Regions from separate parts of the Photobacterium kagoshimensis genome, predicted to be linked through region 2. Evidence: predicted binding sites of a transcription regulator. Region 2 holds the regulator's gene; each other region holds the start of a gene.
The links. The regulator PurR, encoded in region 2, represses purine synthesis genes. The targets are predictions, from matches to a motif close to TNANGNAAACGTTTNCNTNA.
Positions count from the first base shown of each region.

Region 1 (2,278 bases), on a different contig from region 2:
TAATGCTAAATAAACCTCGGCTTTCACCGCCAAGCTGCACTGCGTATTTTGCCGCGAGTTGATCGGCGATTTGATTCACCATATCACGGGTTGCGGCCACAAGTTCGCCACTTACCTGACCTTCCTTCGGCGCCACTTGTGATGCCACTAAACGATCGGCCGACTGCTCAAAAAGCTGCCAAGAAAGTGAAACATTACTACCTTCTTCACGAGCACGCACAATCAAGATAGCTTCAGGGTTATAACGCAAACTGGCATTGGCAACAGGTTCGACAAAACCACCCCATAAATCAGGCACGCTCACTGCGGTAATATCTTCAAAGTCACCAATTGGCATTAACACCGGTACACCACGTTGATTCGCCGCGTTGTGCATTTCCGTTTGCAGTGGGTTACTGGTTTGATCCCACACAATTTCACGCTCACGATTATTTTCTTTTACCAACCAAACTAAAACCGCAGGGCGTTGATCGCTCCATAAGGTTGCATTGGCTTGGGTTAATAAATTATGAATTTGCACACGATCGAAGGTCATGTCTAAGGTCTGCTGACCATTTAGCGAGCCAACCCCAAATTGACTGATGTACAGGCTCGAGTTCGTAAGTGCTTTACGAATGACCTCGTTGTCGACCACTTTACTTTGGCCAGATACTTTTATCAGCACCTGTTCTAAGCCTTGCTGACGGGCAGTTTGTTCCGATTGCTTATCAGTATCAGGAAGTACAACCTGAGCCTGATACAAGTTGTTCACTGTGGCGGCATTCAAAGGCAACGCCAATAACGCCAACATAAAAAAAACAAAACGCAGCATAGAAAACTCATTCATCATCTAGATATGTTCCGATCATAAGGTGATTTGCCTATCAGCAGCAACCTCTTAGCCCCGATATCGTGACAGATTTTAGTCAATCTTCATGTTTTTATACCTTTGCGCCTTAATCTCGTCCTCTCAGCAGCAAAATATCGACGAAACCTACAAAACCAAAGGAAAGTTTCGCATGGCTTACAACAATAAGAGAACCCTCTAACAAAAGGGTTCTATCCATGGCAGTGATAAGAAAAACTCTATTTCAAAGCATAGGTAATCGTTTGCTGCTGTGATAGGATTGCGCGATTTTATTTTTAGAAAACCAAAATTAGACAAGGTGGGTGAAAAAATGATGCAGGTACTCCAAGGCGCACAAATGTTATTTGTCGCATTCGGTGCATTAGTGCTGGTTCCGTTACTGACGGGCCTCGACCCCAATGTCGCTCTGTTTGGTGCTGGTATTGGTACCCTTCTTTTCCAAGTCGTTACCAAACGTTCTGTTCCTATCTTCCTCGCGTCATCCTTCGCTTTTATTGCTCCTATTATGTACGGTATCCAAACTTGGGGCGTCGCTAGCACCATGGGTGGCCTCATGATGGCGGGTATTGTATACGTTCTTATGGGTGTTGTGATTAAAGTCCGCGGTGTGGGTATCATCCATAAATTACTGCCTCCTGTTGTGGTTGGCCCAGTAATCATGGTGATTGGTTTAGGTTTAGCACCAGCCGCAGTCAACATGGCGGTAGGTAAAAGTGGTGACGGCGGTATTCAACTGGTTAATGGTGATGCCGCTATTTGGATTTCAGCAGCCTCTTTATTAACAACTATCGCCTTTAGTGTTTTTGCCAAAGGTTTCTTCAAACTGATGCCTATCATGGCGGGGGTCGTAGCTGGCTATTGTGTGAGCTTAGGCTTCGGTGTCGTTGATTTTACTCCCGTTGTACAAGCTAGCTGGTTAGCAATGCCTAACTTTACCTTCCCTGAATTCAACATCAATGCAGTGTTATTCATGATCCCAGTCGCTATCGCACCTGCGGTAGAGCACGTTGGTGATATGTTAGCTATTTCTAATGTTACGGGTAAAGATTACCTTAAAAAGCCTGGCTTACACCGCACAATGGCAGGCGACGGAATCGCAACCATTGCTGCATCTATGTTTGGCGCGCCACCCAATACCACTTACTCTGAAGTTACCGGCGCAGTCATGCTAACCAAGGCTTTTAACCCTATAATCATGACATGGGCAGCCGTAACGGCACTGGTACTGGCATTTGTCGGTAAACTGGGTGCAGTACTACAAACCATTCCAGTCCCTGTTATGGGCGGTATCATGATTTTACTGTTCGGTTCAATTGCAACAGTCGGTCTTAATACCCTAATTAAAAACCAAGTCGACCTACACAAAGCACGTAATCTTGTGATTGTGGCGGTAACCTTGGTATTTGGTATTGGCGGTATGGCCTTTGGTAT
Region 1 covers NZ_JAKJSO010000028.1:21,084-23,361, reverse strand. Annotated here, with positions in the region: gene L4C35_RS21525 (DUF2066 domain-containing protein) at 1-811, opposite strand, end outside; gene L4C35_RS21520 (uracil-xanthine permease family protein) at 1,158-2,278, shown strand, end outside.
Region 1: L4C35_RS21520 (uracil-xanthine permease family protein) is a predicted target of PurR. The motif match lies at 1,078-1,097, and genes of this name have one in related genera.

Region 2 (2,278 bases):
AGAGGCAGGCGGTGAGATTCTGATTCATGGCAAAACCCACCATCAATGGTCAGCAAAAGATCTTGCCAAGTATTTAGCCGTTTTGCCCCAGCATAGTAGTTTAAGCTTTGCGTTTACTGCTCAAGAAGTTGCGGAGCTTGGTGCATTACCACTTGATCTAACGCGTGCTGATGCGACTAAAACAGCTGCTACTATGATGCAAAAAACCGAAGTGACAGCCCTTTCAAATCGGCTGTACCCTTCTTTGTCTGGTGGCGAAAAACAACGGGTTCATTTTGCCCGCGTGCTTACTCAGCTTAGCGAAGCGAAAGAAAATGCTATTTTGATGCTCGATGAACCAACATCAGCACTTGATTTAGCGCATCAACATAAAACATTACAACTCGCACAACATATGGCTAAAGCAGGAGCAGCTGTTATCGTCGTATTGCATGATCTAAACCTTGCTGCACAATATGCAGACCGCTTAGTTATTGTAAAAAATGGAAAGATACAGGCTGATGGCGATGCTTGGCATGCATTAGATTCTCAGAATATTGAGCGAATCTATGGCTGGCCTGTCACGATGACCAAGCACCCTACACTTCAACACCCAGTTATTCTATAGTCGCTCGTTATGTAATCCTTACAATGCACAAATAAATGCATACTGATGCATCAAATTTTACGCAATTTACATTATTATTGTTGATGTTTATCAAGTATTGCCATCTTGATAGACAGAAACGTTGCACTGTGCGCTACACTCAGTAAAATGTGAACGCAAGCGATTAACAATGTAACGCTACCAAATCCATAAAAGCCGCTCATCTGAGAAGCGGCTTTTAACGTTTATACAAGGTCTCTAGCGACATACAGCACTCGAAATGAAAGAGTTGGCGCTATGTATAGCTTAAAAAGATCCTCTTTATTGCAATTATTAGAAGAATAACTATGGCAACGATTAAAGATGTTGCACGTATGGCTGGAGTTTCAACAACAACAGTCTCGCACGTGATTAATAAAACACGCTTCGTAGCAGAAGCAACACAAAAAAAAGTGTTAGCAGCCGTTGATGAACTTAACTATGCACCAAGCGCTGTTGCTCGCAGCCTAAAATGTAACACTACCCGCACAATTGGTATGTTGGTCACCAAGTCAACCAACCCCTTTTTTGCTGAGGTTGTACATGGCGTAGAAGAATACTGCTACAAAGAAGGCTACACACTTATCCTGTGTAACACTGAAGGTAACCTATCTAAGCAACGCGATTACCTGCGCATGCTCGCCGAAAAACGCGTTGATGGCCTAATGGTGATGTGTTCGGACCTTGATCAACGTCTATTAGACCTATTAGAACGTCAAAATGACCTACCTATGGTTGTGATGGATTGGGGTCCTGAAAGTCCACACACGGATAAAATTCAAGACAACGCAGCCATTGGTGGCTATATCGCAATCAAGCACTTTATTGAAAACGGCCACACTAAAATTGGCTGTTTATCAGGTCACAATGAAAAATCAACCTGTCGTGAGCGCTTAAAAGGCTTCCAAAAAGCGATGGACGAAGCAAACCTAACCGTTAATGAAGATTGGATTATCGAAGGTGACTTCGAGTGTGAAACGGCCGTGAAAGCCGCTGAGCAATTCATTGCGATGAAAGAACGTCCAACGGCTATTTTCTGTTTTAACGACATTATGGCCATGGCGATGATCAGTACTTTCGTTCAGAATGGCGTTCGTGTTCCTGAAGATATATCTATCATTGGTTACGATAACATCGAGCTAGCACCTTTCTTCTCGCCACCGTTAACGACAATCCACCAGCCTAAACGCCGTTTAGGTAAAACAGCGATTGAAATCTTGATGGAACGCGTGAAAGATAAAAAGCACGAAAACCGTGTTTTTGAAATGTCACCTGAATTAGTTGTACGTAAATCGGTTCATAAGCTTAACTAACTATTCGCTTTACGCATAAACATTGAATAGCCGACGACCCCATATCGTCGGCTTTTTTTATTCATTCCCGCCACGCTAAACCCTCCTTTTTTACATAAATATTTAATATGTAACAATAAAATTACTTTTAGATTTGAAATAAGTTTGCTTCATTTACCCAATGATTTATTTAATCCCTGAATATTCTCTCTTCATAAAGCAGTAATAATTGAAGCAACATCACATTTTCCCCAGCATAGAGTAAACGCTTTTCTGCTATTTACGATATGCTTATTACGTCACGAACAGGGCAAACTACTTGAAAAAGTAGGACGCAAAGCTTCCGGCCTAACAAAGTGTT
Region 2 covers NZ_JAKJSO010000018.1:45,464-47,741, forward strand. Annotated here, with positions in the region: gene L4C35_RS17060 (heme ABC transporter ATP-binding protein) at 1-607, shown strand, start outside; gene purR (HTH-type transcriptional repressor PurR) at 934-1,938, shown strand; cyclic di-GMP riboswitch class I at 2,217-2,278, shown strand, end outside.

Region 3 (2,278 bases), on a different contig from region 2:
CCAGCTGGGTTGATTTTTTCTTTAACGATCGCTTCGATGAAGTGACGTTGCATTACTTCGCCCATTACTTCTTGACGAACAGATGCACCAAACATGCGAGCAACCATTTTGATTGGCGCTTTACCTGGACGGAAACCATCGAAACGACGATTTTTAGCGATTTTTTGCAGTTCAACTTTTACTGCATCTTCGATGTTTGCAGCAGGAACTGTGATAGTTAGATGGCGCTCTAGGCCTTCAGTGGTTTCAACGGTAACTTGCATTTTATTTAACCTCAAAACTTACTCAGATCACTGAGTGATGTTGCCGATCAGTTCAATCTGACGGTGGCATCCTTTCGTGTTATGGCGATTTAGATAAACCTACCACAACGCCTTAATTCTGATAATTTCTACCGCTGTCGACAAAAGCCGTTTCAGGGATAGAAATTAAAACGCGGCATTATAACGGTCTGATACTCTCAGGTCGAGACTACAGCCCATAAACCGTGGCATCTCCACAAAATAGGGGCTAAAAATCGATTTTCAAGGGAAATAACGAAAAAAATCAGTTTAAATGCCGATTTTGTGCACAGACCACCAATTGGTAGCAAACGGTTGTTTGAAGTATGAACAGGCTATTGAGGTTGGCGTCGTTGTCATAAACGGCACTAAGAGGAAGTGCATTGGCCTAAACGAAAAAAACCGTACTTAGCTTTCGCTAGGTACGGTTTCTTAAAATAATGGCACGCCCTGCAGGATTCGAACCTGCGACCACATCCTTAGAAGGGACGTGCTCTATCCAGCTGAGCTAAGGGCGCACTGTAACGCTGTCGTGCGTTATGGGTCGGAATTATACGTTGCTACTCTCTAAGGTCAACGGTTTTTCCTTTTTTTTAATTCTTATAACTTCAAGCGGTTAAACTTAAAGCGTTCTATAGAATATCGCGTATGTTATGATGATTCTATCGCCAAGCCAATGCTGTTTTTTTATTCACACCAAAAAGACTACATTGCAATTAAATAAATACTGAATCGACTTTTTCTTTGCTTCAACGCAAGGCAAACGTTTGCGTTATAGATCTTGCTCACAGTATCTGCGACAATATCCCATCAATAAAAAATGGTGAAAACAACATTTAGCTTTCATCCGTTTTTATTATTTTACAGTTGATACGCTACGAGCGTGCTCGTTAGCAATAAGTCAGAAGGAAAACCATGAACGCTCAAATTATTGATGGCAAAATCATCTCACAAACTGTTCGTCAGGAAGTCGCTGCTCGTGTAAAAGCACGTGTTGATGCAGGCCTTCGTGCGCCAGGTCTTGCTGTTGTTCTGGTTGGCCAAGACCCAGCATCACAAGTTTACGTAGGCAGTAAGCGTAAAGCCTGTGAGGAAGTGGGCTTTATCTCAAAATCTTTTGACTTACCAGCAACAACCAACGAAACAGAACTGCTGGCGTTAATTGCTGAGTTGAATGCCGACAACGAAATCGATGGTATTTTAGTGCAACTACCTCTACCTGCAGGTATGGATAGCACGGTTATTCTAGAGAGCATTACGCCAGAGAAAGACGTAGATGGCTTCCACCCTTACAATGTCGGCCGTTTATGCCAACGCATGCCAAAACTACGCTCATGCACGCCCAAAGGCATTATCACCTTACTAGAGCGCTACAACATCCCTACTCGCGGTAAGCATGCTGTTGTGGTTGGCGCATCGAATATTGTTGGCCGTCCAATGACAATGGAATTACTGCTTGCTGGCGCCACCACAACCACCTGTCACCGTTTTACGCAAGATTTAGAAGGGCATGTTCGCCAAGCTGATATTGTGGTCGTCGCAGTGGGTAAACCTAACTTTATTCCAGGAGATTGGATCAAAGAAGGCGCAACCGTGATCGATGTGGGTATCAACCGCTTAGAGACGGGTAAGTTAGTCGGTGATGTCGAATTTGATGTCGCGAAAACAAGAGCGAAGCACATTACCCCTGTACCAGGTGGTGTCGGACCAATGACGGTCGCAACGCTGATTGAAAATACCCTATTAGCCTGTGAGCAATTTCACAGCTAAACCTAACGCTATCGACAGTCAGGTTTATACCGCCCTGGTGCTGATGATGCCGGTATGAGAGAAGATAGTTCAGATACAGATACTAAAAAAGCAGCCCATGGCTGCTTTTTCTATACCCCTAAATCAATAGCAGATTAGAGTGTTTTGGCGAGCTCTTTGATGTAAGCCGTGAAGTCTTCACCTAGTACATCATGGCGCATGCCATATTCAACAAATGCTTGCATGTA
Region 3 covers NZ_JAKJSO010000013.1:233,369-235,646, forward strand. Annotated here, with positions in the region: gene tig (trigger factor) at 1-263, opposite strand, end outside; tRNA gene L4C35_RS11935 (tRNA-Arg) at 723-799, opposite strand; gene folD (bifunctional methylenetetrahydrofolate dehydrogenase/methenyltetrahydrofolate cyclohydrolase FolD) at 1,197-2,051, shown strand; gene galU (UTP--glucose-1-phosphate uridylyltransferase GalU) at 2,186-2,278, opposite strand, start outside.
Region 3: folD (bifunctional methylenetetrahydrofolate dehydrogenase/methenyltetrahydrofolate cyclohydrolase FolD) is a predicted target of PurR. The motif match lies at 1,037-1,056, and genes of this name have one in related genera.